3 regions of the Paucidesulfovibrio gracilis DSM 16080 genome follow, and region 3 is predicted to be linked to each of the others. Evidence: riboswitches for the same ligand, from Rfam matches in the RefSeq annotation. Region 3 holds a riboswitch; each other region holds the start of a gene.
The links. Region 3 has a riboswitch for cobalamin ahead of metE (5-methyltetrahydropteroyltriglutamate--homocysteine S-methyltransferase). Riboswitches for the same ligand answer to the same signal wherever they lie in the genome.
Positions count from the first base shown of each region.

Region 1: it holds a riboswitch for cobalamin, as region 3 does, so the genes downstream of both, B5D49_RS07560 (ribonucleoside triphosphate reductase) here and metE (5-methyltetrahydropteroyltriglutamate--homocysteine S-methyltransferase) in region 3, are expected to answer to the same signal.
Region 2: it holds a riboswitch for cobalamin, as region 3 does, so the genes downstream of both, B5D49_RS06235 (sirohydrochlorin cobaltochelatase) here and metE (5-methyltetrahydropteroyltriglutamate--homocysteine S-methyltransferase) in region 3, are expected to answer to the same signal.

Region 1 is NZ_FUYC01000005.1:73,973-83,571, forward strand. It holds gene B5D49_RS07545 (tetratricopeptide repeat protein) at 138-740, opposite strand; gene B5D49_RS07550 (TM1266 family iron-only hydrogenase system putative regulator) at 963-1,220, shown strand; gene B5D49_RS07555 (TonB-dependent receptor plug domain-containing protein) at 1,248-3,293, shown strand; cobalamin riboswitch at 3,524-3,700, shown strand; gene B5D49_RS07560 (ribonucleoside triphosphate reductase) at 3,885-5,948, shown strand; gene B5D49_RS07565 (hypothetical protein) at 5,976-6,215, shown strand; gene B5D49_RS07570 (SRPBCC family protein) at 6,359-6,850, shown strand; gene B5D49_RS07575 (RluA family pseudouridine synthase) at 6,838-7,770, shown strand; gene B5D49_RS07580 (BON domain-containing protein) at 7,818-8,387, shown strand; gene B5D49_RS07585 (BON domain-containing protein) at 8,544-9,089, shown strand; gene B5D49_RS07590 (C40 family peptidase) at 9,111-9,599, shown strand, end outside.
Region 2 is NZ_FUYC01000003.1:400,945-410,543, forward strand. It holds gene cobI (precorrin-2 C(20)-methyltransferase) at 1-402, opposite strand, end outside; gene B5D49_RS06220 (ABC transporter substrate-binding protein) at 405-1,292, opposite strand; gene B5D49_RS06225 (ABC transporter ATP-binding protein) at 1,261-2,112, opposite strand; gene B5D49_RS06230 (FecCD family ABC transporter permease) at 2,109-3,089, opposite strand; gene B5D49_RS06235 (sirohydrochlorin cobaltochelatase) at 3,171-4,199, opposite strand; cobalamin riboswitch at 4,200-4,398, opposite strand; gene B5D49_RS06240 (tetratricopeptide repeat protein) at 4,469-6,715, opposite strand; gene fsa (fructose-6-phosphate aldolase) at 8,413-9,078, opposite strand; gene B5D49_RS06255 (DUF4198 domain-containing protein) at 9,379-9,599, shown strand, end outside.
Region 3 is NZ_FUYC01000002.1:32,190-41,788, reverse strand. It holds gene metE (5-methyltetrahydropteroyltriglutamate--homocysteine S-methyltransferase) at 1-1,871, opposite strand, end outside; cobalamin riboswitch at 1,978-2,147, opposite strand; gene B5D49_RS02430 (substrate-binding periplasmic protein) at 2,478-3,374, opposite strand; gene B5D49_RS02425 ((Fe-S)-binding protein) at 3,665-4,969, opposite strand; gene B5D49_RS02420 ((Fe-S)-binding protein) at 4,978-6,315, opposite strand; gene B5D49_RS02415 (universal stress protein) at 6,407-7,351, opposite strand; gene B5D49_RS02410 (CoB--CoM heterodisulfide reductase iron-sulfur subunit B family protein) at 7,356-8,312, opposite strand; gene B5D49_RS02405 (4Fe-4S dicluster domain-containing protein) at 8,309-8,848, opposite strand; gene B5D49_RS02400 (FAD-dependent oxidoreductase) at 8,845-9,599, opposite strand, start outside.

The DNA of each region.
Region 1 (9,599 bases), on a different contig from region 3:
CGAGGACGCTTCTGACCTGAGGGTTGCAACTCCATCCGCTCCCCAACGCGAACCGCGTTACCGTCCCATTGGCCTGCCTGCCAGAGGCGCGATCAGTCCCACGCTGCCTTCGGCCCATCCGGCCGCACGGCCCATGTTTACGGCGTGTCCACTGGTGCGGACAAGGCCCGGCGCACATCCTCCAATAGTGCCTCGCGCTGGTAATCCACGCTGGGCGGCTTGGGCGCGTCCGATTCAAGCCACCGGGCAAACTCGGCATACAACCCCTGCGCCCGCTTGCGGGCAACCGTCCTTTGCGCAGTGGAATACTGTTCGTCATGGCTCCGGCGGCCGTACAACCGCGCCAGATTATACAGGGCCAATGGATAGCGGTTGATCTCCAGCGCGGCCAGATAGTGCGTCTCGGCCTCGGCCTCGCGTCCCAGGCGCGACAGGGCCACGCCGCTGTCGTTATGGGCCTCGGCCGCCTCCGCGGTATCCGGGCAGCACTGCAGCACCTTTGCGTACCGTGCCAGAGCGGCTTTGTATTTGCCCATGGCCAGATACCGTTCCCCCTGCTGCACGAGCACCCCGGGCAACTCCTGGGCCGGGGACGCTCCGGCTCCCGTCATCCCCGCCAGCAGCAAGACCAAGAGCAGCAGACCAGCTCGATGGGTAAACGGTCGGGGGGGCGTTGCCAGGACAAGGGACATGGACGGCGTGCTCCGTTTCTGCGGCGCACGCGGCGAGGATATGGGCATACACACTCCGTGCTATTTTTTTTCAAATGTTCTGTTGTAAATACATATTCAGCTCGAAAAAGTCCACCATGCCGCGATGGTTTATATTTCGCCGAATGAAACTTTTAGCCACGTATCTTCAGTGTGTTGACTCGAATGGCAAACCCGTATACGAATATTCAGCGTGTTATGTTTTAACTTTTTGTAACATGAATCAGACACGAAAAGATCAGGAGTAGAGGCGTGAAACCGGATACCACGGTACGACGGCTCGGTGTGGTGGGCATCATCGTTGCGGACCGCCAGAACATGGCCCGCAAGGTGAACGAAATCCTCAGCGATTTCGGTTCGATCATTGTTGCCCGCACCGGTGTTCCCCATCGGGAACGGCAGGTCGCGGTCATCTCCGTGATCATCGACGCCACCACCAATGAGCTGGGTGCCCTGACCGGGCGGCTGGGAATGCTGCCGCAGGTACGGGTCAAGTCGCTGATGCTTTAGATCGCGTTTTCGTGCGCAGGAGGTTCAATGCGAATGCTCGGAAAAGCCGTCGCGCTGATTCCTTTGCTGAGCGTGTTGCTCTGCCCCGTGACAGGGGCGGGAGCAGCCTACGCCGCACAGGAAGAGGCCGACGATGTTTCGAAGGAACAGACGCTGGAACCGGTGGTGGTCACGGCGCGCGGCTATGCGGGCGCAGTATCGGCCACCCCCGGAGGGGTCGGAGTCGTGGATCGGCGCGAGCTGGAGGAAACCATGCCCACCGGAGTGGGCGACGCCCTGGACCGCGTTCCCGGAGTGGGCGTCTCCACGGACTCCCCCTGGGGAGCGGACGTGGTCATCCGCGGCCTGGCCCGCGACTCGGTGGTGGTGCTCATCGATGGTTGCCGACTGAACGTAACCACGGACATCAACGGCCGCCTCGGTTTGGTCAATCCCGACGACGTGGAGCGTGTGGAAGTGCTCAAGGGGCCGATCAGCACCCTCTACGGCACCGGCTCCACCGGCGGCGTGGTCAACATCGTCACGCGTCAGGGCGACTACTCGGAAACACCGCAACTCGGCGGCGAGGTCGCTGCGGGCTGGGCGTCCAATCCGCAAGGCCCGGATACCTATGCCAACCTGACCTACGGTGACGAAAACGTATGGTTCTATGCCTCGGGCGGCTGGCGGGAACACGACGACTCCTACAGCGGAGGCGGCGACGTGATCCGCAACAGCGGCTTCACGGATCTGCAGGGCAAAATTGCCGCGGCCCTGGCCTGGAACGACCGGCATGAAACCATGGTCCAATACCAGTTCACCGAGGCGGACGAAGTGGGCATCCCCGGCACCGGCACGGCGGCACTGCCCGACAACGCGGACGTGACCCTGGAACAAAATGACCGCACCTTTGCCCAACTGCGGCACAGGTACCAAAATCCCCAAGGCACCCTGACCGAATCCGAGTTGAAGATCTCCTACCAACTACTCACCCGCGACCCGCGCGTGGACAACTTCACCGGCGGTCCCATGCGCAAGGTTGATCCCTACGCCGAGCACGAAACCATTGCCCTGAACTGGCGCAATGTGCTGGATCTCGGAGCGCATCGGCTAACGGCGGGCGTGGACGCCTGGAACTGGTACATGACCTCCAAGCGGGCCAGATACACCGTGGCCGGTGCCGTGCTGCGCGACAAACCCACCCCGGATACGGACATGTTCTCGGGCGGAATCTTCGTGGAGGACGACTGGACCCTGGATCCCGACTGGGTGCTCAACCTGGGCGGCAGGCTGGACGGCGTCCTCATTGAAAACGACCAGACGCCCAATGTGGCGGCACGCACCAGAAGAAACATGGACTGGGGCGCGCACGCCGGGTTGACCTGGGCCTTTTCCCCGGGCTGGACCGCCACCGGACTGGTGGCCGCCAGCTACCGCACGCCGAACATCCTTGAACTCTATAAGGACATCAACATCGGACCGGGCATCCGTGAACTCGGCAACGCGGAGCTGCGCTCGGAAAAATCCCGGTACGCGGAATTGGGGCTGCACTACGCCGGCTCCCGGTGGAGCGCTTCCGCGGCCGCGTTCCTCAACATGGTGGACGACCTGGTCACCAGTGAACTGGAGACCGCCGGCGTCTACCGCATGGCCAACGCGGCCGAGGCGCGCATCCATGGGCTGGAAGGCTCGGTGCAATGGCGCTTTGCCCCGGGCTGGCAGGCCTATGCGGACGCTGCCTGGACCGAAGGACGCAACGAAGATACCGGAGAATGGCTGCGGTTCGTGGCGCCGCTCAGCGGACTGGTGGGCCTGCGCCAGGATCTGGACAACGGACTCTGGTGGGCCTTGGAATCCCGCTGGGCCGCAGAACAGCACCAGGTGCCGGACGATGCCCTGCGCACCGACTCCTGGGCCGTTTTCGACGCCCGCTGCGGATACGGCTTTGAGACCGCCGGACTGCACAACGATTTGACCCTGGCCGTGACCAACCTGTTCGACGAACGCTACCGCAACCATCTGGCCACTTCGCGGGGCGTGGAACTGCACGCTCCCGGCATCGGCATGAAGGCCGAATGGCGGCTGCGTTTCTGATCCCAACGCGGTCCCCGGCCGTATGCAGCGCCTCGGTTCGCCGCCCCCGGGCGGACCGGGGCGCATTTTTCCCGGTTCCCGGCCCGCAGAGGGATACGCGTGTTTTCCCCACAGGAAATACGGATTTTTTTTCACTGCTTTTCCGGGTTTTTGACCTGTGAAAATGCTGTTCAGGAAACAAATTCCGCTCTGCTCCCTTGCCGTGAATTAGCCCTTGGGCTAGTCTCTTTTTCGCACGATGCCCCCCGGGTGGCCATGGGCCTTGATAGTGAATCCGGTGCGAATCCGGAGCGGTCCCGCCGCTGTAATCCCATGACGCCACGGCCCGAAACGCCACTGCAATACCTTTGCGGGAAGGCCGGGCCGGACGGGAAAGCCAGAAGACCTGCCCGGGGCTTATCCGGCCGCCTGCCATGCGCGGACATGGCGGACCGCCAGAGTTTTACCAATACCAAGCCGTTGTCCGGCGTTCGCGGGGTTCCGCCCCGACGACCATCAACCGGAACAACATACGAACAGCAAACGCCGTCCTCTGCCAATGGTCCGGCGTTTTCCGCTTTCCGCGAGGCGCTGTTCCCTGAAGAGAGATTCATGCCGGTACAAATTCTCAAACGTGACGGTTGCATTGAGACCTGGTCCACCAGGCGCATTGCCGACGCCATCTTCAAAGCGCTCAAAAACAGCGGTATCAAGGATCCGCTCCTGGCGGACCGGCTGGCCCGCAAGGTGGAAAAAAAACTCGACGGCGTGGATGTGCCCGAACAAGAGCAGGTGCAGGACATGGTCCAGCAGGTGCTCATGGAGGCGCGCCTCTACAAAGTGGCGGAACGCTACATCATCTACCGTGAGAAACGCCGCGAACTGCGCAGCCAGGACCAGGCCTTTCTGGACATTTCCGCCGTCACCGAAGGCTACCTCGACAACGTGGACTGGCGCGTGAACGAAAACTCCAACATGGTGCACTCGTTCCAGGGGCTGATCCTGCACATGGCCGGTGCGGTGCAGGCCCGTTACGTGCTGGAAAAATATCCCGAGGAAGTACGCATGGCCCACAACCACGGCTACTTCCACATTCACGACCTGTCCTTTGGCCTGGCCGGATACTGCTCGGGCTGGAGCCTGCGCGACCTGCTCCTGGAAGGATTCAACCTCCGGGACCGTTGTTCCTCCACCCCGGCCAAGCATTTTGACGCGGCCTGCGGCCAGATGGTCAATTTCCTGGGGACGCTGCAAAACGAATGGGCCGGCGCCCAGGCCTTCAACAACGTGGACACCTATCTCGCGCCCTTTGTCCGCTACGACGGCCTGGATTACGCCACCGTGAAGCAGCAGGTGCAAAAGCTGCTGCACAATCTCAACGCCACGTCCCGCTGGGGCGGACAAAGCCCGTTCACCAACTTTACCTTCGACTTTGTGCCCCCTTCGCACATCGCCAACGAACCCATCATCATCGGCGGGGAATACCAGGATTCCACCTACGGCGAATATGCCGAGGAAATGGCCATGATCAACCGGGCCTTCCTGGAGGTCATGCTTGAGGGCGACGCGGACGGACGCATCTTCTCCTTCCCCATCCCCACGTACAACGTGACCAAGGACTTCCCCTGGGATTCCGAGGAAGGCAAACTCCTGCTGCAAATGACCGCCAAATACGGTGCGCCCTACTTCCAGAACTTCATCAACTCGGACCTGAACCCCGAGGATGTGCGTTCCATGTGCTGCCGTCTCCAGATGGACCTGCGGGAAATCCGCAAGAAAACCGGCGGACTGTTCGGCGCGGGCGACCTCACCGGCTCCATCGGCGTGGTCACTTTGAACCTGCCCAAGCTGGCCTACCTGGCCCACAATGAGGACGATTTCCTGGATCTGGTCACGGAATACGCGGAACTGGCCAGGGACTCCCTGGAATACAAGCGCAAGTTCGTGCAGCAAAACCTGGAAGCGGGCATGTTCCCGTTCTCGCGCCGCTACCTCAAAAACGGCTTCAGCGGACACTTCTCCACCATCGGACTCATCGGCGGACACGAGGCCTGCATGAACCTGCTGGAAAAAGGCATCGACACCGAGGCCGGATCCCGGCTCATGCAGCGCGTGCTCAACCATCTGCGCGAACTGGTGGTGCGCTTTCAGGAGGAGACCGGCAACCTCTACAACCTGGAAGCCACGCCCGGCGAAGGCACCTGCTACCGCCTGGCCAAGATCGACAAGGAACTCTACAACGATATCCACACCTCGGGCGAGGAAGTGCCGTACTACACCAACTCCACCCTGCTGCCCGTGGGCGTGACCTCGGACGTGTTCTTTGCCCTGGAACACCAGGACAAGCTCCAGACCCTCTACAATGGGGGAACCGTGTTCCACACCTTCCTGGGTGAGGCCGCCCCGGACGAGGAGAGCGTCAAAAACTTCCTGATCAAGTCCATGAGCCTGACCAAAATCCCGTACCTGTCCGTGACCCCCACCTTCTCGGTGTGCAAAGACCACGGTTACATCTACGGCGAGCACTTCGCCTGCCCCACCTGCGGGGAGGAAACCGAGGTCTATACCCGCGTGGTGGGCTACTACCGCCCGGTTTCCCGCTGGAACAAGGGCAAGCAGGAGGAGTACCGCGAACGCGTGGAATACGGCATGAACTCCTTTTGCACCACCTGCTGATTTCGGGACGTGCAAGGGGGAACAGCGATGATCCTGGACGCCAACCAGCTTGCGGCCATCCGCCAGCGCAACGACGAGGAACTGCGGCTCGGCCCGCGTGCAACCCACGGCTACCCCGCCCGTACCGTGCAGGATCTGCTGCACACGGTGGAGGCCATGAAGCGCGAAAAGCGCAAGTGGAAAAAGCTGGCCCAGGCCCGGGGCAAGGCACTGGCGGACATCCGGGAACTGGCCTCCAAGACGGGCAACGGCGGTTCCGGCGGCTGATCCCGCAAGCCCGACCCCTTCGCTCAAATACGACTCCCGTCCTGCACGCAGGGCGGGAGTTTTCTTTTCCCGCGTCCATCCTTCAGCATCACGGGCATGCGCTTTTCCGTTGACGAACGGCGCGTGCTCGGCAACCATTGCCCATGGTCCATCGCATCCATCGCATCCATCGCATCCAAACCCTGCCCGTGACACCGGACAAGGCCTGGGACTTTTTTTCCGACCCGTGCAACCTGGCGCGCATCACCCCGCCCTGGATGGATTTCCGCATTGTTTCCGGCTGTGCGGACCACACCTATCCCGGCCAGATCATCGAATACCGGGTCCGGCCCTTCCCCCTGGTACGGCTGGGCTGGCTCACGGAGATCACCCAGGCCCGGTCCCCGGTGTTCTTTGTGGACGAACAACGGCGCGGTCCCTATGCCTTTTGGCACCACCAGCATCACTTTGCAGCCGTAGAAAACGGTGCCGCCGTGCGCATGACCGACCTGGTGCACTGGGCCTTGCCCTGGTACGCCCTGCCGGTCCGCGCCCTGGTGCGCCGACGGTTGCGGATCATTTTCGACTACCGGCAACACGCGCTGGAACGGCTTCTGGGCCGTGCCGAACAAGGGGAAGACGCATGCCGGGCGTAACCACCGTGCGTGTGACCCGCGCCGAGGAAGGACAGAAGCTGGTGGCTTTTTTGCGCCGCCGCGTGGGGCGCGACCTGCCCCAATCCGCATTGCTGCGCTGGATCCGCACCGGCCAGGTCCGGGTGGACGGCGGACGGAAAAAACCCTTTGACCGACTGCGTCGGGACCAGATGGTGCGCATTCCGCCGCACGACCCGCCCCAAACGTCCCCGGCCAAGGGGGACACAGCGCCCGTACCGGGCGCGCCCGAACTGAGCATCGTCCATGAGGACCGCGACCTGCTGGTCCTGCACAAACCCGCAGGATTGCCCGCCCACGGCGGCACAGGACACACGGATTCCGTGGCCGCACGTCTGGCCGTACGCCATGCGGACGCCCCGTTTACGCCCACGCTGGCCCACCGGCTGGACCGCGACACCTCGGGCCTGCTCCTGGCCGCCAAAAGCTACGCCATGCTCCAACAGCTTCAATCCGCCATACAGGACGGCGCGCTGGAAAAAACGTACCTTGCCTGGACCTGGGGAGACTGGCCCATGCAAGAGGAGACCACGCTTCGCGATCAGATGGAAAAAGCCGGTCCCCAGGGACGGGAGCGCATGCAAACCGGCCAGGGCAAGACCGCGCTGGCCAGGGTGCGCCCCGTACGACGCATGGATCCGGGCCGGGGTCAAATTTCCGCCACCCTTCTGGCCGTGACCCTGCTCACAGGCCGTACGCATCAAATCCGGGTTCAGCTGGCCAGCCGGGGGCATGCGCTGGTGGGGGACCGCAAATACGGTCCGCAACACCCGGCAACCCCGCGAAACACCGGGCTGTTGCTCCACGCCTGCCGTCTGCGCCTACAGGACAGGCAGTGGCTGCTGCCCCCGGACTGGTCCGCTCCATGGAACATTTCGGAACGCATCCTGCATATGCTTTAAACCAAGGTCCGACCCTGCGGTCATATTCTTTCTGGAGGAACCCGATCATGCTCCGTCTTCCCCTGCCGTGCCTTCTGCTCCTGCTCCTGCTCGTTTCCGGCTGCGTCACCGCCGAAGGGGAACGTCACTATTCCGCGGACCCGCGCCCTCAGCCCGTATTGGCCCGGGATCGCGCCCTGGCCACGGAAATACTGGGCCGGTTCGCGGACGAGGAGTTGGTGGGCCTGGGCCAGCTCAAGGCCCATGTCTACAATGGACACGTCTACCTTGTGGGGGAATATGAATCCGAGGAACAGCGGCGTGCGGCTCTGGATATCGTCACGGCCGTGGCCGGATCCGGCAAGGTGACCATGCGTACCCTGCCCCTGAAGCGCGGCGGACAATGCAGCGACAGCCGCAACAATGCCCTGGCCCGGGATGTGACCGCAAAGCTCATTGCCGATTCCAAGGTACATGGGTATACAGTGGAGGTGCGCGCCATGCAGTGCCGCGAAATCGTGCTGCTCGGACTGCTTTCCGACGAAGAGGAGATAGCCCGGGCAACGTCCCTGGCGGCGCGGGTACCCGGCGTGCAACAGGTGGATTCCCTGCTCAACGTCTTTGCACCACAACCCTAGCCCGCCATTGAAAAAAGCAAACCCGCAGGCTGCTCAAAAATGGTCGGACGCTGGGCGAAAAACGGTCGAGGTTACAACGTACTGGCTGTACGAAAAAATTTTTACAACACCGGCACAGAGTGCCGTTTCCGGGCAGCCTGCTGGGGAGTATTTCAGATGCAACGTGCCCTCTATTTCTTCCTGTTTTGCCTGCTGCTGATCTCGGCCACGGGCTGCACCGCCTACAAAGTGGCCATGGACGAACGCAGCCTCGGACAGATTTACGACGATGAGGAAATCACCTTCAAAGTGGAAAAAGAACTGCTCAACGACAAGGACGTGAGCTACCTGGACTTCAAGGCCTTCACCTACCTGGGCCGCGTCTACCTCGTGGGCGAATACGAGGACACCTACCAGCGCGACCGCGCTGTGCGGCTGGCCCGTGGAGTGGAAGGCGTTCGCTCCGTGACCACCTATCTGCTGCCCAAGCAGGACGTGGCCAACTGCGGCACCGCTACCAGCGTGCGCATTGGCGCGGAGCTGGACAAAAATCTGCTGGAAGATTCGGACGTAAGCGGCACCAACGTGGATACCAAGATTGTACAATGCAACGCCGTGCTGCTCGGACTGGTCTCCTCCCAGACCGAAATTTCCCGGGCCGAATCCATCGCCCGCAACGTACCCGGCGTCCGCCAGGTCAAAAACTTCCTGCGGGTACGCTGACCCGCTCCGGAGGCAGGCAGCATGCGTCGCCCGTTCCCACACACCGCGTCCGGCCTTTTGGTCAGGATCCGGTCCGCCCTGTGGATCGCGGTGCTTGGCGCGGCGCTGCTGCCCCTCACGGCCTGCGGCGTGCTGGACTTCGGCAAGGCCCGGCTCCCCGGCGGACATGCCGGTCCGTCCTCGCACCCCGTGGTGCGGACCGCGCAGTCCGCCATCGGCATCCCCTACCGCTGGGGCGGCGACACCCCGCGCGAGGGCTTCGACTGCTCCGGGCTGGTCCACTGGGCCTACGCCCGGCACGGCGTGCGCCTGCCGCGTCCCAGCTGGCAGCAGATTCGGGCCGGATTCGCCGTCCCCCGCAGCCAGGTCATGGCCGGGGATCTGGTCTTCTTTAAAATCGTGCAGGGCCGGAGCTACCATGTGGGCATTTCCACGGGTCGCGGCACCTTCATCCACAGCCCCAAATCCGGCTCCCGCGTACGCGAAAGCTCTCTCTCCAACAGCTATTGG
Region 2 (9,599 bases), on a different contig from region 3:
AATGCCGGGAATAATCTCCACAGGGTAATCCGGGTACGCACGGCGCAAGGTCCGCAAAATGTACCCAACCGTGCTATACAACAGCGGATCCCCCAACGTAACAAGAACAACGTCCTCTCCTTTGTCCAGGCACTGCACCAACTTGTGGGTATTTTCTTCCCAGGCATGCTGCAACACTTCGACATCATTCGTCATTGGGAAACGAAGCCGGCGCACCTCAACACCTTCTCGCAGATGCGGACGCATAATTCCCTCCGCAACGGAAAATCCGTTTTTGCTGGAGGAACTTGCAAAGATATGCTTTACGCGACGTAAAACCTGCACAGCCTTCAACGTCAACAAATCCGGATCGCCAGGGCCGACACCGATACCGTACAAAGTTCCTTTGGATATATTGGTCATTATTATTTCAACTCCATTGCTTGATTTCTTTCATAAAATTCAGGGAATAAATCAGGATACAGAATCCCGGCCAAACGTTCTACGGCATCGACGTTCCGAGGCCCAGGACGGGAAAACATCTGTTCATCCACCTGAAAAACTTGTCCGGCTTGCACGGCAGGAAGCGAAGCAAAACGGGATGAACTCCGTACGTCCACAGGAACGGGATTCATCGGCCCTTGCTGTGACAGGTAAACCTCAGGAGCAAGACGAAGAAGCTCCTCTTCACTGAGGCGTACCAATCGAGAGTGGAGGGTCACACAGTTTTTACCGCCCGCATGCAAAATAATGTCGTTTACGATGGATTTCTGCCCGGCAGCCAACAAATTTCCGGACCGAACTTCAAAAAAGACTTGAGGCGAACCATTTTTCGGCAGACGTTGCCGCACCGCCTCAAGACGCCGACGCATCTGCGCAACCAATGCTTTCGCCTCTTTCCCTGCTCCTGTGAGATCCCCAATTTTGTTTATCATCGCAAAAAGCTGCACAAAATCAGACACATGAAAAACAGCAACTGGAATGCCAAACCGTTCCAAGGCTTGAACACTTTGCAATGCCGCGCTTCTTCCTCCCATTTGCAACACAAGGTCCGGCTGCATCCCGACAATGCGTTCCACATTGGGGCGCATGTGCGTCCCGATGCAAGGAAGCTCACAAATTTGGGGCGGAACTCGATCCGCCTTGGTTCGAGCTACAATCCGATCACCAAGATTCATGCCGTAAAGAATTTCATTGAAGGCACCATAAAGCGCGACAACACGCCGGGCAGGACGCTCCAACAGCACGACTTGTCCCCGATCGTCCGTAATTCTGATGCTGTCAGCATGGACTGTGATCACTGGAACGATCATGCTCCAGCAGACCAGAACGAACAGGACTCGGCATGGCAAAGGCCTGGGGGGTTCCCGTTCCGGGATGAACACCGATCTTGATTGTCGTTTCATAAAGCTCACTCAGGGTGGATTCGGAAAAAAGAGGCTCCACCGGCCCATCATAGGCTACCCGACCATTCTTCAAAAAAATGATCCGGGTACAATACAGTGCCGCCAGATTGATATCATGCAAGGCCACAACCGTAGTTGCGGCCTCCAGCTCGCGGACCAAATCAAAACAGCGTACTCGCCAAGCCATATCCATGGCAGAAAATGCCTCATCAAGAAGTAACAGCCCTGCCTGCTGCGCCAAGGCACGTGCCAACAGGACACGCTGCAGTTCACCGCCGGACAGTCCGTTCACAGTACGATTTTGCAATTCAACCGTTCCCGTGGCTTCCAAAGCATGATCAACAACTGCCTCGTCCTCAGCATCGGCATGCCCCCAAAACGGGAGATGGGCATGCCGCCCCATGGCGACCATGGTTCTAACGCGTAATCCAAAGAGTGTTTCCACACGTTGCGGCACCACGGCGCACAACCGGGCAACCCTGGCTGGCGACAAATCTTCGATTGGGATCCCGCTAAGAAACGCCTGACCGTTCCGCGCTTTCAACGCACCACAAATGCCAGATAAAAGAGTACTTTTTCCTGATCCATTGGGACCGAGCAAGGCAACAACCTCGCCTACGGCCAGCGAGACATTCACCCCATGGAGAACGCAAGAACGTGAACCATAGCCCAGCGACCAATCGTTGCAGGTGAATACCGGCGGGTTGTGGGGGATGGTCGAGGTCATCTTGAATCCCCCCGTTGCTTTCGTAATAGAAAACAAAAAAACGGACCACCCAGGAGCGCTGTAATCACCCCCACGGGAAGCTCCGCACCGCCGGATAGAATCACCCGGGCAGCCACATCAGACCAAACCAGCAGCAATCCGCCAAGCAGAGTGGAGTGGAGTAGAAGGGGTCCGTGCTCCGCACCGATCACCAGCCGCACCATATGTGGCACGACAAGCCCCACAAAACCGATGATTCCGGCTACAGCCACACCAGCGGCCGTTACCAATCCGGCACCGCCGAGCAAAATCACGCGGACACGGGTTGTAGACACTCCGAGCTGTCGGGCTTGTCGCTCGCCCAAAGAGAGAATATCCAACTCACGGGAATGTAGAAACATGACCACCAATCCTACCAAAGAATAAGGTAAAACCAGCAAGACGTGTTCCCAGCCCCGGCCCTGGAGGCTCCCCATAATCCAAAACACTATAGCGGAAACCGATTCCTCATTCAGCGCCTTTGAAAGGGAAATACAGGCCGACAGGAATGTGGATATGACAATTCCCGCCAGAACCAATGTTTCCCGTCGCAATCGGCCACCGATGCTGCCCAAGGCGATCACCGCCACAAGCGCAACAAGAGCCCCGAAAAAAGCAGCCACAGGCAGAGCCACAACACCGAACAGACCCGTGACGCCGGCAAGCCCAAGGGTAATGGCCAAGGATGCGCCGAATGCTCCTCCACTGGACACGCCCAATGTGAACGGATCCGCCAGAGGATTGCGCAACAACCCCTGAAAGACTACTCCCGAGGCTCCCAGTCCCGCACCAATGATCCAGGATAGACAAATGCGGCTGAGCCGAATATCCCAAATAATTGTGGCACCGGGAGAGTCGGCATTGCCTTCGGACAAAATGGAAACAACTTCATGAAAAGGGATGGGAAAAGCTCCGGGAAAAATCGCCAAGAACAGCGAAACGATTGTCAGTACGATCATTCCCAAGACAAAGCCTGGGCGGTGATCACTCCTTGCTATCTTTCTTTTTCCCGGAGCTTCCATATCTTGCCTTCTCAGAGGCTAGCGCAATTCTTCCAGGGCGTGATCAAGATGGTCCACCCAAATTTGAACCACGTTGTCAAACTCCGCACTTCCTTTAAGGACGGGTGTACAGTTGACCCCATCCGCAGTGAGGATCGAAATCCAGGAGTCCTCTTCAGGACCAGCCATATCATTGCGTGCATGATCCCCGGCAACAGACATGAAAGGAACGAGCCATGCCTTATGCACATCGTTTTTTTTCAGTTCAGCACGTACTTGATCCAAGCTCGGAGAGCCTTCGACCGTACCGATAAACGCAAGGGGGTCGCGCGCCCGAAGAATTTCCTGCATGGCTATATAATAGACGTTGCCCGGATGATGGGTTCCATGTCCCATGAACACTACGGCTTCATCCGAGGTGCGGTCCTCGGGTACATTTGCCAGCATCGCCTCAGCGGCTCGCTCCAGATCCGCTGTCACGGCAAGCAATGGAGCACCGACGCTCAGATGGGCAATGCCTCCGGGGAAACGAAACGCGTTCACCGTTTGCAACAGGCCATGAAATTCTTCTCCGGGAATAGTGTGCAACGACTGAACCGCAACGTGCGTAAATCCACTGTCAGCCATAGCCGCCAATGCCTGCATCGGAGACAGCAAATCTTTGCCTTCGGTCCGAGCCAGTTTCTCCCGAATGATATGCGATGTGAATGCCCATTGCACAGGGATATCCGGGTATGCCGCATGTACTTTGGCCTCGATGTTCCGGAATGAGGCTTGTGCCTCGGGCATGCTGGAGCCGAAAGCAACCAGAAGGATGCCGAGTTTTTCTTCCTCGGGAACCGCAGACCCGTGTGCCGACGATAAACAGGGAAAGCTGACCACAATCGTGACGAGTGCCAAGGTCAGCGCAGCAAGCGAAGAGCGAAATTTGAAACCGAACTGCATGAATCCCTCCCAACGAGAGGGGGCTGTTAAGGAGAACATACAAAAAATCCCTTGCGGGGCAATGCACGCAAGGGGCTGTCTCCTATACTGCTTTTGCGACAATAGCCCCGTGTCGAAAAGCATTATCCGAGGAACCAATGGGCAGGTTTTCCGGCTTGTTCCCCGCAATCTCGGCCTTCCCAAACGAGCGTTCAGTGACCACAATTGGAATGAGATACGGTTTACAGAACTTACGGCGGCGGGTCCGCTCCCGATTTGCACGGGATTCCCTTTTCATTCGCCATGTCTCAGAAAGGCGAACACCCACTTGAATATGTATGTCAGGCAGAGGAAAAGAGTCAAGGGCATCTTGCCCCAGCCTTAGGCGGGGGCAAGAAATCCAGACGATACTATCAAAAAGGATAGGGAAGGGCGCCTGCGCCTGCCTCAACAGGTTTCCCCATTTTCCCCTCAATGCTCTCTAAACGGGCCTTGGCAGCATCCCTTTGCTTTGTGGTTTCCGCATTTTTAATCACGGTACGCAATAGCCGGGCTGCAGGTTCATATTCCTGTCTATCCTCATATATGCTGGCGGACCGATACATGGCGGTCAGAGCCCACATGCTCTCCTGTGGGTATTGCCAGGCAAGCTTCAAGTAGTGGTCCAAGGCTTGATCGCGATTCCCCAGGGCAGCTTCCCCTTCGGCGAGATAAAAAAGGATTTCCGCCTGCATGGCCGTATCAAAGGTATCTTTCTTCTCCCAAAGACGAAGCAAATTTTCCTTTCCACCTTCAAGGTCGCCAAGCTGCTGCATCAAAAAAGCAATCTTCAACCTTGTAATATCGGAAATTGGCTCTCCAGTTTCCAACAGACGCTGGTACGCGGCATAGGCAGCGGCCATGTCCTCCTGTGCCACCTGAAAATCCGCCAAGACTTCAAGTCGACGGGCCAGCAGCCTGCGATCCTCAGGCTGTTCCGGGACCATGTCCAGATAGTAGCCAGCCAGACGCAACTGTTTTGCCTTTACGGCCTTATCCGCTAGAAACAAGGAACACTGCATTCCCAGGGCATGCTGAGGATAAAGATAGGCAGCTCTACGTGCTAAGCCCGTGGTGGGATTCGCCTCCCAGAGAACTTGCCACGAAGCCAATACCAATTCACGATCCAAAGGCCATTGCGTAAGCATGGTCTGCAAAAGTTGTGTAGAGCCGGGTTGTACCCAGAACGGGGCGGAGTGAGGCTGATCAGGAGAATTACCGGCAGCACTGGCCAACAGGGAGAGAAGGCGGTTAACAGGCGCTTCGGCCAGAGACTGAGAAGAGACGTGCGATACAGGCAAATGAAACCAAATCATCCCTGCAAGGCGTAATGCCAATGGAAGCTCCTCGACCTGGAGGGCATCCCACTCAGCGCGTGCCGAAGAAGCATCGCCGACAGAAAAAGCCAGTCCAAGCCGCAAAGGTCCGACACCATCCAACGGCTGAGAGTCAGGAAGCAGCTTTTCGGCTTCGCCGGATTGGAGCAGTTCATTGGCTCTGAAGGCTCCGAGTACAAGCAAATTGCTGGCAAAAACGGACAACCGGTGGTCTGAAGTGGAATATATCCATTGCCCTCTATTATTCAACAACTGCTTTAAATATGTATCCTGAACAAACGCCAATGCCTTGGGGTACTGTCCTTCCTGGTACAAATCCGCGTGAGACGCAACAGTCTTTCCGTCCAGCACCGCGCAGACATCGCTCCAAAACGTTCGAAGGCTTTCATTAGAAATTTGCTCCAAAGGAACAGTGGCGTCAGGCACTCCCAAAGCGGTCCGTGCCAATGCCTGAACTATGCAGCTTCGGTCCCTGCGCTGCACAAAAAAGACTTTGTTTTCGCGTTGATCCTCCGCGTTTGAAGCTCCAGTAACCGTTTGGTTAAAAACGGATTTCGCCGTACCCCAAAACGAGACATCCGGCCATGCCACCTGACCGACTTCAAGCATCTGTTGAAGAAAAGCCTTTTGTGCTTCTCGATTTACGCTATACGTAGAGATATATGTCCAAAAAAGGTTACGAAAAACATCAACCCAAATCGTATTCAATTCATATTCCGCTTGAAACACTTTTGGCACACGTTCCTGAGGAAGTGATCCAGCCGCCCGAACAAACCAAACAACAGCCTTGTCCGGTGCCCCAAGCGCCCGGAGCGCCTGCCCTCCATGCCACAATCGTCGAGCCTCCAAGGAACGCTCCTCAAAAGGCGGAGCACTTTCTATAAGCTGCATAGCCTTGGACGGTTGGGCTGCCTGGAGAAGATTTTCAATACGGCGCAGGATCGCCTGAGGCCGTTCATCCTGACCAGCATACACGGAATCCAGCTTGTCCCAGGCGCGATACCGTTCCAACCAGTCTTCATACGTTTGATCGTTAACATTGCGGGGGGGGGAGGGAGGTGCAACGCCATCGTCAGAAGCTTCCAAAGCAGGCTCACTCTCAACTTCCACAAAATCAGACTGTTCTTCCGCAAGAGGAGAAGCCTCAACGACTTGTGAGGTGGTTTCCGTATCCAACGAAGGCTCTACGCCGGAAGTTGTTGGCCCACCCAATACCAAGTGAGGGCAACAAACGGCCCCGGCAAGAATCATCAAACAAAGGAAACATGCAAGATAGCGATGCATAGTCGAATTATCCCCAAAAACGGCTCAGGTTGCATTTTTTCAATTTCAAAGTCCTCAACCCCACAAACTTGAATTCAAATCGTTTAGACTCAAAAAGAAAGAAGTGTTGTTGCAAAGAGCGCCCCAATAAATCGAGTTGTTGAGGTATACGTGGGATAGGTTCTTGGCACAAGTTGCGGTCGGATGAGGCCTTTAAATGAAATAGAAAACTAGAAACATTTTGTTTATCTGTAGAGCATAAACTTGTCAAGTTGACAAGCAGACAGCGTTGGCCGAGTCAAGTAGACACATAAACTTGACAAAAAAAAGGGAGAGGTTGCTTTTAAAGCGCTTAAACGCGGAGTAAACACCGACAGAGAGGCCCTCAACTAGGTGATTTTGAATGTGGGTCCAAAAAAGGAGAAGCTGGGCCAAAGGGATCTCCTTCAACTTTATGAGTAAACAAAAACAGCCAGCCATTGTTGAAATTGGACGGCACACTAAATGTATATCTAAAATTTACATCCGTCAAGCGAGTAATTAGGGATCGCCACTCAGCGGATAGACTTACATGGACATCTCATCAAATACCCCTTTGTGGGGATGTTTTTCAATGCAATCTCATTCATTTTTTGGCCCAATAAGCTGGAGAGCGCACCCTCATTGTGCCTACAGGCAAATAAAAGTGGTCTCGTATGAAGATTGTGAGCAACAATTTTGCCATGACGCTGCTTTTACCAAGTTTCACGCCTGCCAACAGATCAAGTCACTCTTCACAACACAGCCCAACACGAGAGGACAGGGAACATTGTCAAAATCCTTTTGTCGAGTGACAAAACCAGAGCCAGTACATGAACTTGACTTGCCCCCTCTCTTAAAGTAAACATGTCAACCCACGCAACTAAACACAATTGCGACTTCATGTGAAAATCCACTTTATCACGAGTTGTTCTTTAGTTGACCAAGTTGACACGTTGCACACATATTCATGACTCACCAACAAAGCGCAAGAATCCTGGAGCGCAAAATACATGATGGATTTCCGTACCCTCTCTCGGAACCAACTGTAGTGGCCCAAAGAATGTGCGCTCTCTCGCTGAAAGAGCGGGGCTTGCACTGATCTTGCTTAAAATATGTCCCAAATCACGGCACGACAATGGGCTTGGCTCCCGCACCAGAAGCCGAATAGCCTTTGGCATCAATCTTTCATAGGCCAACTCAACGGCCCGATGCTGCAGTGGAGTGCATGGTTCACGACGAATCGAACAAATCTACTTGCTGTGTCTAAATTTTTGGCATGCCGCAAAGGCACCTTACCGGTGTGCACCTTCAAAAACATCGTCGGGAAAGCTTTTTCCCATTTTGTAAGAGAGTTGTAAGGACGTTCGACTTGCCGGTCACTTCCTTTTTTTTATGTCAAAAGTTTACATAATATACATTATGAGACCAACATATCATACAAAACCTTCCTATATTTCATAGTCGCGCCCCCCTCCAAGCAGTCAAAAGCTCTTAGCCCTTCCTGCCTAAAGGTAACGTTCCAGATGTCTCCCGCGAAAGTAGCAGCAGGCACAAGTTCTTTTTCCGGTCGCTGAAGAGCCTTGGTTGTTTTTCCCTACAGTGGGATTTTTACGGTTGCCATTCTGTCCACCGCCTATTCTCCACCCCCAATCCCCTGATCCAGCGAAATACGCTCAGATTTAGCTCTAGATCGTTTTTTAATATTCTTGTGGCCCCTTATCCATTTCCAAATTATAAATTGCTTCTCTAAAGGTTGTCAGCCCTTGCTCTGTCAGTGGATGTTTAAGGAGTCCCATCATGACCCCATACGGTATGGTGGCGACATGAGCACCAAGCAATGCCGATTCCAAAACATGACGGGGTGAGCGAATACTGGCAACCAATATCTCGGTAGAAAATTGATATGTGTTAAAAATTGTCACCAATTGACGTACAAGCTCCATCCCGTCATGGGCGATACCGTCCAGCCGCCCAACAAAAGGACTCACGTACGCAGCTCCGGCCTTCGCAGCCAGTAAGCCCTGAAGCGGTGAAAAAACCAATGTCATGTTCACGGCAACATCATTTTGGGACAACGTCCTGCAAGCCTTCAATCCAGCCTGAGTACACGGGCATTTTATTACGACATTCGGCCCCAGCTTCAGCAAGTTTCTTGCTTCTTCAAGCATCGATTCATATTCTTCTGAAAAAACCTCCAGACTGACCGGCCCCGTAACCTCGCGACAGATGCGAGTGGCCAGCCCGCGCCAATCGTCGTCTTCCCGTGCCAGCAGCGTCGGATTTGTGGTCACGCCATCGACCAAGCCGTAGTCGCAGGCTTTTTTCACTTCTTCCAAATTTGCGGAATCAAGAAAAAACTTCATAGGTTCTTCTCCGTTTCATCATATATGATTATATCCTGCCTCCATGGAACCCATCATACTCACGTAGCCCAATTGTCGTCAAAACATCCCACAGCATAAATCGCTTCAAAAAAAATCGGCTTATTAAACCACTGTTGGAAACGGTCACATGTCCTCGACTTTGATAATTTGCATCTTTTAGATCTGTCTTTATTGATTTTGATGCTCATTTTCAATACCAAGTACGGGTGTTCAGGTGGAATACAATGTCTCGGAAATTCCCTCACCCCGTAATCATGCAAAGGATCGGAAGGAGAAACAATGCGTCAATTTTTTTGGTGGACATTGCTGATCGTACTGATACCGGCCAGCGTTTCAGCACACTCCCTATTTATTCAGTCAGGACGACACCATGTGCATGCTGGCAAGGGATCGCCCCTTTTCTTCTGTTATGGTCACCATTTCCCTGTTGACGATGCGGTTCGTCGCGGTAAGTTGTCCTATATAAAGATAATATCCCCACAATCTGAAATCAGAGATGT
Region 3 (9,599 bases):
TCCACAGCCCAACGCAGATACGCCTCATGGTCTGCCGCTCGCAACGGCAGCCCCTCACGCAAGGCGGCCTCGTCGATCTGGATAATGGACAATCCAGCGGATTCAAGATCCAACACCTCATCACGAATCGCAAGGGCGATCTGTCGGCACACCTCGCTTCGCGGAATATCGTTGCGAACGAAACTCCAGCACAGAATGGTCACCGGCCCTGTCAGCATGCCTTTCATGGGTTTTGGGGTCAGGCTTTGGGCATACCGCGCCCAATCCACGGTCATGGCCTGAGGGCGGGACACGTCGCCAAAAATCACCGGCGGCTTTACGCAGCGACTGCCATAGCTTTGCACCCATCCCTGGGACGTAAAGCAAAAGCCATTCAGTTGTTGTCCGAAGTATTCCACCATATCGTTGCGCTCCGGTTCGCCATGCACAAGCACATCCAGCCCCAGTTCCTCCTGCCTGGCCACGGCTTCGGCAATCTGATTCTTCATGGCCGCGACATACTCTTCTGTTGTCCATTCCCCTTTTTTATGGCCAAGCCTGATGGATCGGATTTCCGGGGTTTGGGGGAACGACCCGATCGTTGTTGTGGGGAAGAGCGGCAATTGCCGGCGGACGGATTGCACTTTCGTTCGCTCCGCAAAAACGGACCCGCGTTCGTAGTGCTTTGGAGTGAGTGAATCGACACGAGCACGAACGCTCTTATCAACGGCGCATGGATTTGCCGCTCGTGCCTGCAATGCCTTACGATTTTTCGCAAAAAGAGAATTGCGTTCGCCCGTTTCCGCAAAATGCGCCAATGCCGCCACCTCGTCGCATTTTTGCACCGCAAAGGCCATCCACTCGCGTATGGAGGGGTCCATATCCGTTTCCAGAGCCACATCCACCGGGCAATGCAGCAGGGAACAACTCGTCCCTAGCATGATCTTCGATTCACTGCCCCGCTGCTTAGCGGCATTGATGCATTCAGCGGCCGCATCAAGATCGGCGCGCCAGATGTTCCTGCCGTCCACCAGACCAAGCGACACAACCTGTTCGGAAGGCATGGCTTCAAGCGCGGCAGGCAGCTGCTCCGCCCCCCTGACAAGGTCCAGATGCAGCCCGTCAACGGGCAGACTCGCTGCAAGCGGCAAATTGTCCCCCAGCGGACCGAAATACGAGGTGAGCAGGATACGGGCATGGCCCTTGGCACCGGCAAAGCTTTCGTAGGCGTATCGAAATTCCTGGTGCGCCTTTGGAGACAAATCACTGCACAGAACCGGCTCGTCGATTTGAATCCACGGACACTCCCCGGAGATGTCCTTCAGGATATCGGAATATACGTCCACCAAGCGTTCCAAATGGATCCAGGGACTGCTTCCATCCATGGACTTTCCCAACAGCAGGAAGGTAATCGGACCAACCAGCACGGGCTTTGCCGTGCCACCGAGTTCCTTAACGGTCCGCACGTCCTGGAGGAGTCTCGATGCGTCCTTGCGAAACCTCAGGTCATTGGTGAATTCCGGGACAATATAATGATAATTGGTGTCGAACCATTTGGTCATCTCCATGGCCGGAATCGAAGAACGGGCCTCTCCACGCGCCATGGCGAAATACGCAGCGCATCCCGTCTCGGCGGAGTTTCGGCAAAACCGTTCCGGCACCGCCCCGACCATGGCAACGGTATCCAACACATGGTCATACAGCGAGAAATCTCCCACCGGGAGAAGGTCAAGCCCGGCCTGCATCTGCACTTGCCAATGCCGCCTCTTGAGTCTCTCGGCCGTTGACAAAAGCTCTTCAAGGGAAGCCTCTCCCCGCCAATAGGATTCAAGAGTCCATTTGAGTTCCCGCCCGAGTCCGATCCTCGGGAATCCCAGTACGTGCGCGTTCATGTCTGCTCCATGTTTCATGGGTTGACGACAAAGAGCAAAACCCCAAAGACAACAGAGGAGAACCCTGCGTTGCCCCAAAGCAACCACCGCAAAACAGTGCCCGGGGGTTTTGCACTCCGGCAAGACGTCTTCTGGCTCCCGGCCCCAAGATGTTGATTCCCTTCCCTTTCGGTGGTCATCAACGGGTTGTGCCGGTTACAGCGGCGCGTCCGCAGCGGCTTTTCACCGCTTTCCGTTTCTTGCCAACATTAGTATATCAAGATTTAAGAATATAGAATTGAATGTCTTTTGACAAGGGGGAATACCATCACCAACACATTGCACTTTGCCCCTCTTCCACAGCCAAAGGTATTGGCGCCCTCGTGCCTTCAAGGAGGGGATTCTCTCGTTCATACCAAACGTGAAGAAACAATCGGAACACCCGGTTCCATAAATAGCCCGACAATCCGTTTCGAAAAACGATATCGTCACCCAAAGCCAACCATTTTGGCCCGTGCGCGTGCCAAAAGAAAATATCGGCTCGGGATATTCCGCTGTGCGCCAACGAACGCAATCATTTTCAGGATTTGTTATTGCGGCAAAAAAACAAAGACTCTGCGCCCGGGATTAGGGACACACGGGCGGCAGGGAAAGGGGCGGAGCCTTGTGGCCGCGGCCTTCCGGCTCATCCGGTGGCGGAACAATGCCGGTCTTGAGGTGCCGATTGCCCGCCCTGATTAAATTCGGGGGCATTCTCCCCGCCAGGGCGGCTTCCTGGTCGATGTGTTCAAGCATGCACTGCTCGCGAACGCCTGTTCGCAACAATTGCGCCAGCACCTCTTGGATTTCCTCTCTCTGCGGCATGAACCGGGACCGGCGCGAAAGCACCAAATATACATTCTGCGGTTCACTGGACATATATTTGGCCTTGCAGACCTTGTCGGTCAACCCGAACTCCCAGACCCGGTAATCCCCGCCCACATCGTCCATGGCCACGGCGTCCACACGCCCGGCCAGCAGCCGCAGGAAGTTCATCTTTCCGCCGCGCACCGGCTCCTTGCGCAGGCGCGGGTCATTATCGAACCGGGGAAAATATTTGACACCGATACTCGTTCCCACGGTAAGTCCGTACAGATCCTCATATTTTCGGATCAAATTTTCCTTACCGGTGAGCACATAGAAGGCGGTGGTCGCTTCGGTCACATACGGAGGGTCGAGATAGTAGGCGAACTGTTCGCGTTCGGGACGGTATTGTACGCCGAGCATGGCGTCCACCTCCCCGGTCTGGAGCAGACGCAGGGCGCGCTGAAAAGGATAATGTTCAATTTTCAACCGAAGGTTCAACCCCTCGGCCAACCGCCCAAGAAACAGAGCATCGTACCCGCGGACCGTGCCGTCATCGTCAAAAATAACCGACGGTGGAAACTCGCTCGCTGCCACACGCAACGTGCCGCGGCATTGCCCGGATCCCCCCAGGGCAAACTGCAACAACAACACGCAGAGTATGACGACAAGGCGCTTCAATGCTGCTCCGATACCGAGTGCTCCAACTCCATTTCAAAAAGCGAACCAGACGGCGAGAAGGTGTACAACAACTATCCACAAGAAAGAACAGTTTGCTGTATTTTTACGCATAATGCAACCGATTCAAACAAGATAGCAGCGTGCGGCAAGCTCGGCACGGTGTGCCACCTGTCTTGGCACGAAAACACAAGATTCGATATTGACGCACATCCCCCCACGCATCAAACAACAACGCGGGCCGATCCCGCAGGACCGGCCCGATAGATGTTCCATGCCCCGACAATCCGGAGCTATAACCCAAGTTCCGCCAAATCCTCCCCGAGATATCCTCGCTCATTTTCGCCCAGGCAGCCCATGGACAAACAAATCAGGGTCCACAGATGCACCACCGGAAAATGGCGGCCAGATGTTTCGGAAAGGTCATGAATCTGGGAATGACAGTTGTGGCAAGGCGCGATGCAGTAGTCTGCTCCGGTTTCCAGAATCTGCCGCAACTTGCGATCCCCATACTTGCGCCGCTCGTCCGTGTATCCGGACTGGAGGTACCCGCCGCCGCCACCGCAACAATAATTGTTGGAACGGTTCGGCACCATGTCGATGAAATGTTCCTCGCCCACCACGGAGCGAACCACGAACCGCAAGTCCTCGGCCACGGGGTCCAGGAAGGACTTACGCACCAACTGGCAGGGATCCTGGACCGTGAAGGTCACGCCCAGATCCTTGTTCCAATCCGAACTGACCGGCAGCCGACCCTCGCGAATCCAGCGGGCATACAGCCGAATGATGCTCTCGATCTCGAACTTGGGAGTGATCCCGAATTTTTGCAGTCCGGCCCGGACCGCGTACATTTCGTGTCCTCACTCCGTGTTCAGCCAGTATTGGCAGCCCAGCGCCTCCACAGCGGCCACCTTGTTACGCACCACGGTTTCCCAGGCTTCGTCGTCCGCCAGGAACATGCAATAGTTCTCAGCGGCCCAGCCCTTGGTGGAATAGGTCCAGTCCGCGCCCACGGTGTGCAGAATCTTCCAAAGCGGCACCATTTCGTCCGGCTCGGTCACGGGTTCGCGGGAGTTTTGGTTCAGGCAATATTTCGCCCCCTCGCGATTGAAGTACACCGCCAGATCCTTCCAGTCCGGCTGGTCTTCATGCACTTCCTCCAGGATATCCTCCACCACGAACTTGAAATCCTCGCTCCGCGCACCCATGGCGGAGTTACCCTCCGTGCTCAAAGCCTGTTCGCAGGAGCCGAGAATCCCCTTGGGCCGGGTATCACGCGGCCATGTGGACCGCACCTCGTAAATCAGCCTCGGGATGTCGATATGCATGGGACAGGCGTACACACAGCGCTGACACATCGTGCACATCCATACCCAGGGCGTGGAGGTGACTTCCTCCTCCTGCCCCCAGGCGCACAGCCGCAGGAATTTGCGCGGGTCCATGTCATGCAGCCCGGATGCCGGGCAACCCGAAGCGCACAACCCGCAGGTCAGGCACATGGACAGATTCGCCCCCTCGGGCAGCACCCCCTCCACACGATCCAGAAACGCGCCCCCGCCGGGCAGCAGCGGCGCGGCATCCCGCGTGGTTTCCGTCATGGTTTCCGTCATGATTCTCCTCCGTTGCTTCCCGGCAGAGCGACCTCTGCCAAATCCGGTCCGAGATAGGTTCGTTCCGACGCCGCCAGCACCCCGAGACTGAGGCAAAGAATGGTCCACAGATGCACGGTGTTCCAGGCATGGTTCCGTTCGGCGGACAAATCCTCAATCTGGGCATGGCAATTATGGCAGGGCGTAATCACGTAGTCGGCTCCGGTTCCCAGTATCTGGCGGGCCTTGAACTCGCCATATTTCCGGCGGGCATCTTTGTACCCGGATTGCAGGAACCCACCTCCTCCGCCACAGCAATAATTGTTCACCCCGTTGGGGACCATATCCACAAAGTTGTCGTCTCCCACGCACCGGCGCACTACGTAGCGCAAGTCGTCGGCAAAGGCCGTCCCCTGGGATTTACGAACCGCCATGCAGGGATCCTGCACCGTAAACTTCACCCCGAGATCACGATTCCAATCACTTGAGGGAGCAAGCCGCCCGGAACGAATCCAACGGGCGTACCAACGCACGATGTGATCGAAATCCACGCCGGGATTGATGCCGAAGCGTTGCAGCCCGGCCCAAATGGAATAAAACGAATGGCCGCATTCGATGTTTACCCAGGAGGTGCAATCCAACTCGCGGACGCCGTCCACCTGCTTTTGGAGCACGGCGCGCCAATGCTCGTCCTCGGCGGCAAACATGCAGTAATTTTCGGCTCCCCAACCATGGCTTCCATACGTCCAGTCCACCCCGGCAAGATGCAGTATCTTCCAAAGCGGCACCATCTCCTCAGGTTCCTGCACGGGTTCCCGCGAATTCTGGTTCACGCAGAAGGTCGCTCCCTTCCTGTCGATGGGAGCACGCAACTCCTCCCAGCCGGGCTGCGTTTCATGCACTTCCTCCAGGACATCCTCCACCACAAATCGGAAGTCCTCACTGGAAATGCCCACGGCGCTGGCACCCATGGTCCGCAATCCCTGGTCGCAGGATCCAATGATTCCCTTTGGCTTGGCATCCCTGGCCCAGGAAGCCCTGGCCTCGTACACAAGCATAGGGATATTCACATCCATCGGACAAACGACCTTGCAGCGAAAACACATGGTACACATCCAGACCCAGGGCGTGGAGGTGACTTCCTCCTCCTGCCCCCAGGCGCACAGCCGTAGGAATTTGCGCGGGTCCATGTCATGCAGCCCGGACGCCGGACAGCCCGAGGAGCACAGCCCGCAGGTCAGACACATGGACAGATTCGCTCCCTCGGGCAACGCCTCCTGGACGCGGTCCAAAAACGTTGTCCCGCCGGGCAGCAGCGGCACGGCATGCCGCGCGGTTTCCGTCACGGTTTCCATCATCATTCCTCTCCCCGTTCGTGGTCCGCCCGTGTTGCGTGCGTCCGCCGGAGTCGCAACGACCCCGACGGCGCACGCTCTTCACTCCCGGCTAGACCGGAGCCGAGGCCTTTTCCTCGGTCACGGAGCCGTCCTGGTCGTACATCAGGCCGCAGCGCAGATCGAAGTGCCGGTTCACGCTCATGGTGGGACACTTCGCGTTCAGGGCCACCTGGGTCACGGTGGAGCCGAGGAAGGCCTTTTCCGGATCAATTTCCTTGGAATGGTGCGCCATGAGAATCAGGTCGGCATTCACCAGACGCGCCGTCTTGAGGATATCCATGGCAGGCTTTCCGGCCACGCATTCAAAGGTGCAGGGTTCCACGCCCTTGAGTCGGGCCGCGTATTCCTCTTCCATGCGCTCACGATTCTGGGCCAACAACCGCTTGAGTTCGTCGTCGTTCATCTGTCCGGCCAGGCCGTCCGTATCCACCACATGCAGCAGGGTCATGGCCGCCTTGTATTGCCGCACAAGCTGACCGCCGTAGTTCACGGCGCACTCGGCCTGCTCGGAAAAGTCCGTGGCCACGAGAATGTTCTCAAACTTGTGCTCGCCGTAGGGCGTGGCCTGGGTCACGATCATGACCGGGCATCGGGCCTTCTGGCTCACGCGTTCCAACGTGCTGCCCGCCATGCCCCACATGGAGGAACGCTTTTCCGCGTACTCCTTGGTATGCGGTCCCATGATGATCAGGTCGGAATTGACCTTGCGTGCCAGGCGCAACACCTCGGCATGCGGAATGCCGGGCACTACGTGCACCTGCAATTGTTCCACGCCCTTGACCTTTTCCTCGTAGCGCTCAAGGATCTGCTCCTTAATCTGATCCGTTTCGCCCGAAGGCTCCAGGTGGCGCATGTCGCCCCAGCTGTGTCCCATGCCCGCCACATGGACCATGTACAGCTTGGCCTCAAAACGCTGGGCAAAACCGATGGCCGCATCCACCGCGCACTCATCCAACCCGCTCGGGGTCACGCCGACAACGATGTCCTTAAACATACTCTCACCCTCCTGTTCCGGGTGGTTGGGTCGTTTCCTCGTTCCCTTCCCCTTGGTCCGCATCCGCCATGGGCCGCGCTATTGGCATGTCGATGCGCCGCAATTTGGCGCGCAGCCGGTTCGTCACGGTCATGTTCCGATGCAGTCCCACATCCTTTTGATCGAGACCCAGGCCCAGTCCGAGAAGCTGGGGCAGGTAGAGCACGCTCACACGCTCCCCGCCGCCCATCCGGGCCAAGGCCTCGCCTTGATAGGCTTCCAGATTCATCTGGCACATGGGGCAGACCGTGACCACGGCATGGGCGCCGCGCACCGCACCAAGTATGGTGCTCACCGCGTCCAGGGCCGCCTCCTTGTGCGTCACCATGAGCGACGCGCCGCAGCACCTCGCCCCCATGTCCCAGTCCACCGGCTCCGCACCCACGGCCCGAATCAGGGCGTCCATACTGCGGGGCCGGTTGGGATCGTCGAAGTCGGTATAGGGCCGTAGCGCCTGACAACCGTAATACGGAGCAATGGCCAGTCCCGTGAGGTCACGAACGCAGGCCTCCTGGATCCGCTGGGGTCCGATGTCGTTCACCAGCACGTCCAGCAGGTGCCGTACCGGGGCTTCGGCCGCCAGGGTCAACCCTTCCGCGTCCAGCGCTTCGCCCAGACGGGCGGCCACGTCCCTGTCGGCGCGGGCCTCCTCTCTGGCATGGCGCAGGTTCAGGTAACAGGCGCTGCACGGCGCAAGCACGTCCATGCCCGGTAAATCGCGCTCGGCCAGGGCCAGGTTACGCGCAGGCAAGGCCAGGGAGAGCAGTTCGCCCACATTCTCCACGGAGCTGGCGCCGCAACAGGTCCAGTCCGGTATCTCATGCACCTTTGCCCCCAGAGCCGAAAGCATGGCCCTGGTGCTCACATCGTATTCCACGGCGCTGCTGGTCAGAGAACAACCGGGATAATAGGCATACTTCATGACCGGCCCTCCATTTCACGCACCTTGTTCACGAGTGGTGCGAGCCGTCCCTTATGGCCGGATTCCGGAAGCAGATGCAGCTTGCCCCGCCGCAACAGTTTCCACCCTAACGGCGCGTAGCTCAGCGCCAACACAGGATTGGCCCGGCGACGCAGATAGGTGTTCATGAGCGCGCTTTCCTGCACCCGGCCATAGCGTTCCACATTTTCGGTAAAGGCGCGGTAAAAGGCCTGCCGCCGCCGCGAACCGGGAGCGCCCCGCTCCGCAGCCAACCGCTTGAGCGCCTGCATGATTCTGGTGGTGGGCAGCCCCCGCGGGCAACGCAGCATGCAATTGTAGCAGGAGCTGCACATCCAGAACGTCCGGCTGGCCACCACGTCGTCCATGCGGTCCAGCTGGGCCAACCGCCAGAGCTTGCGCGGGCTGATGTCCATAAACGCCGCGTTGGGGCAGGAGGCGGAGCAGGTGCCGCACTGCATGCAGGCGGCCATATGCTCGCGGATCTCCGCCGCTGGATCCTTGAGTGTCCCGTTCATTGCTCACGCTCCTTTGGCGTTTGCCGGGGCATGGGTTCTTCCAATGCCGCGTCGATGAGCGCCATGACCGGCCCGTCGTGATATCCGCTGAGCACGGTGGCGGAGTTGGGGCAGACCGCGGCGCAGGAGCCGCAGCCCTGGCAGAGGATCTCATCCACCACGATGCGCCCCTGCTCCATATCCACTTGGCGCGCCCCGTAGGGGCAGGCCGCCACGCACTTCTGGCAAAGGGAGCACAGGGAGTGGCGCACCTGGGCCACCACGGTTTCCCGGGCAATGGTTTCGGCGCTGAGAATCCGAAGGGCGCGTTGGGCCGCGGCCTGTGCCGAGGCGACAGCCTCGCCCATGTCCATGGGAGAATGGGCCAGCCCGCAGAGGTAGATGCCCTGCTTGAGGAAATCCACGGGTCGCCACTTGGATTCCGCCTCCTGGAAGAATCCGTCCTGGTTGGTCTCCACGCCGAAGATTTCCACCAGTTCGTCGGTTTCTTCGGGTTCCACTCCGCTGGAGAGCACCAGCAGATCAGCACGCACCTGCACGTCCCGGCCCAGCACCGGATCCCGTCCCGTAACCACGGGCTTGCCGCCGTCAAACCCTACCTGGGGCTTGCGTTCCGGCTCGTAGCGGACGAACAGCGCTCCGGCCTTGCGCGCCTCGGTATAAAACGCCTCCTTAAACCCGTAGGCCATGATGTCGCGGTAAAAGACCACGACCTCCAGCTTGGGATTACGAGCCTTGAGCGCCAGGATGT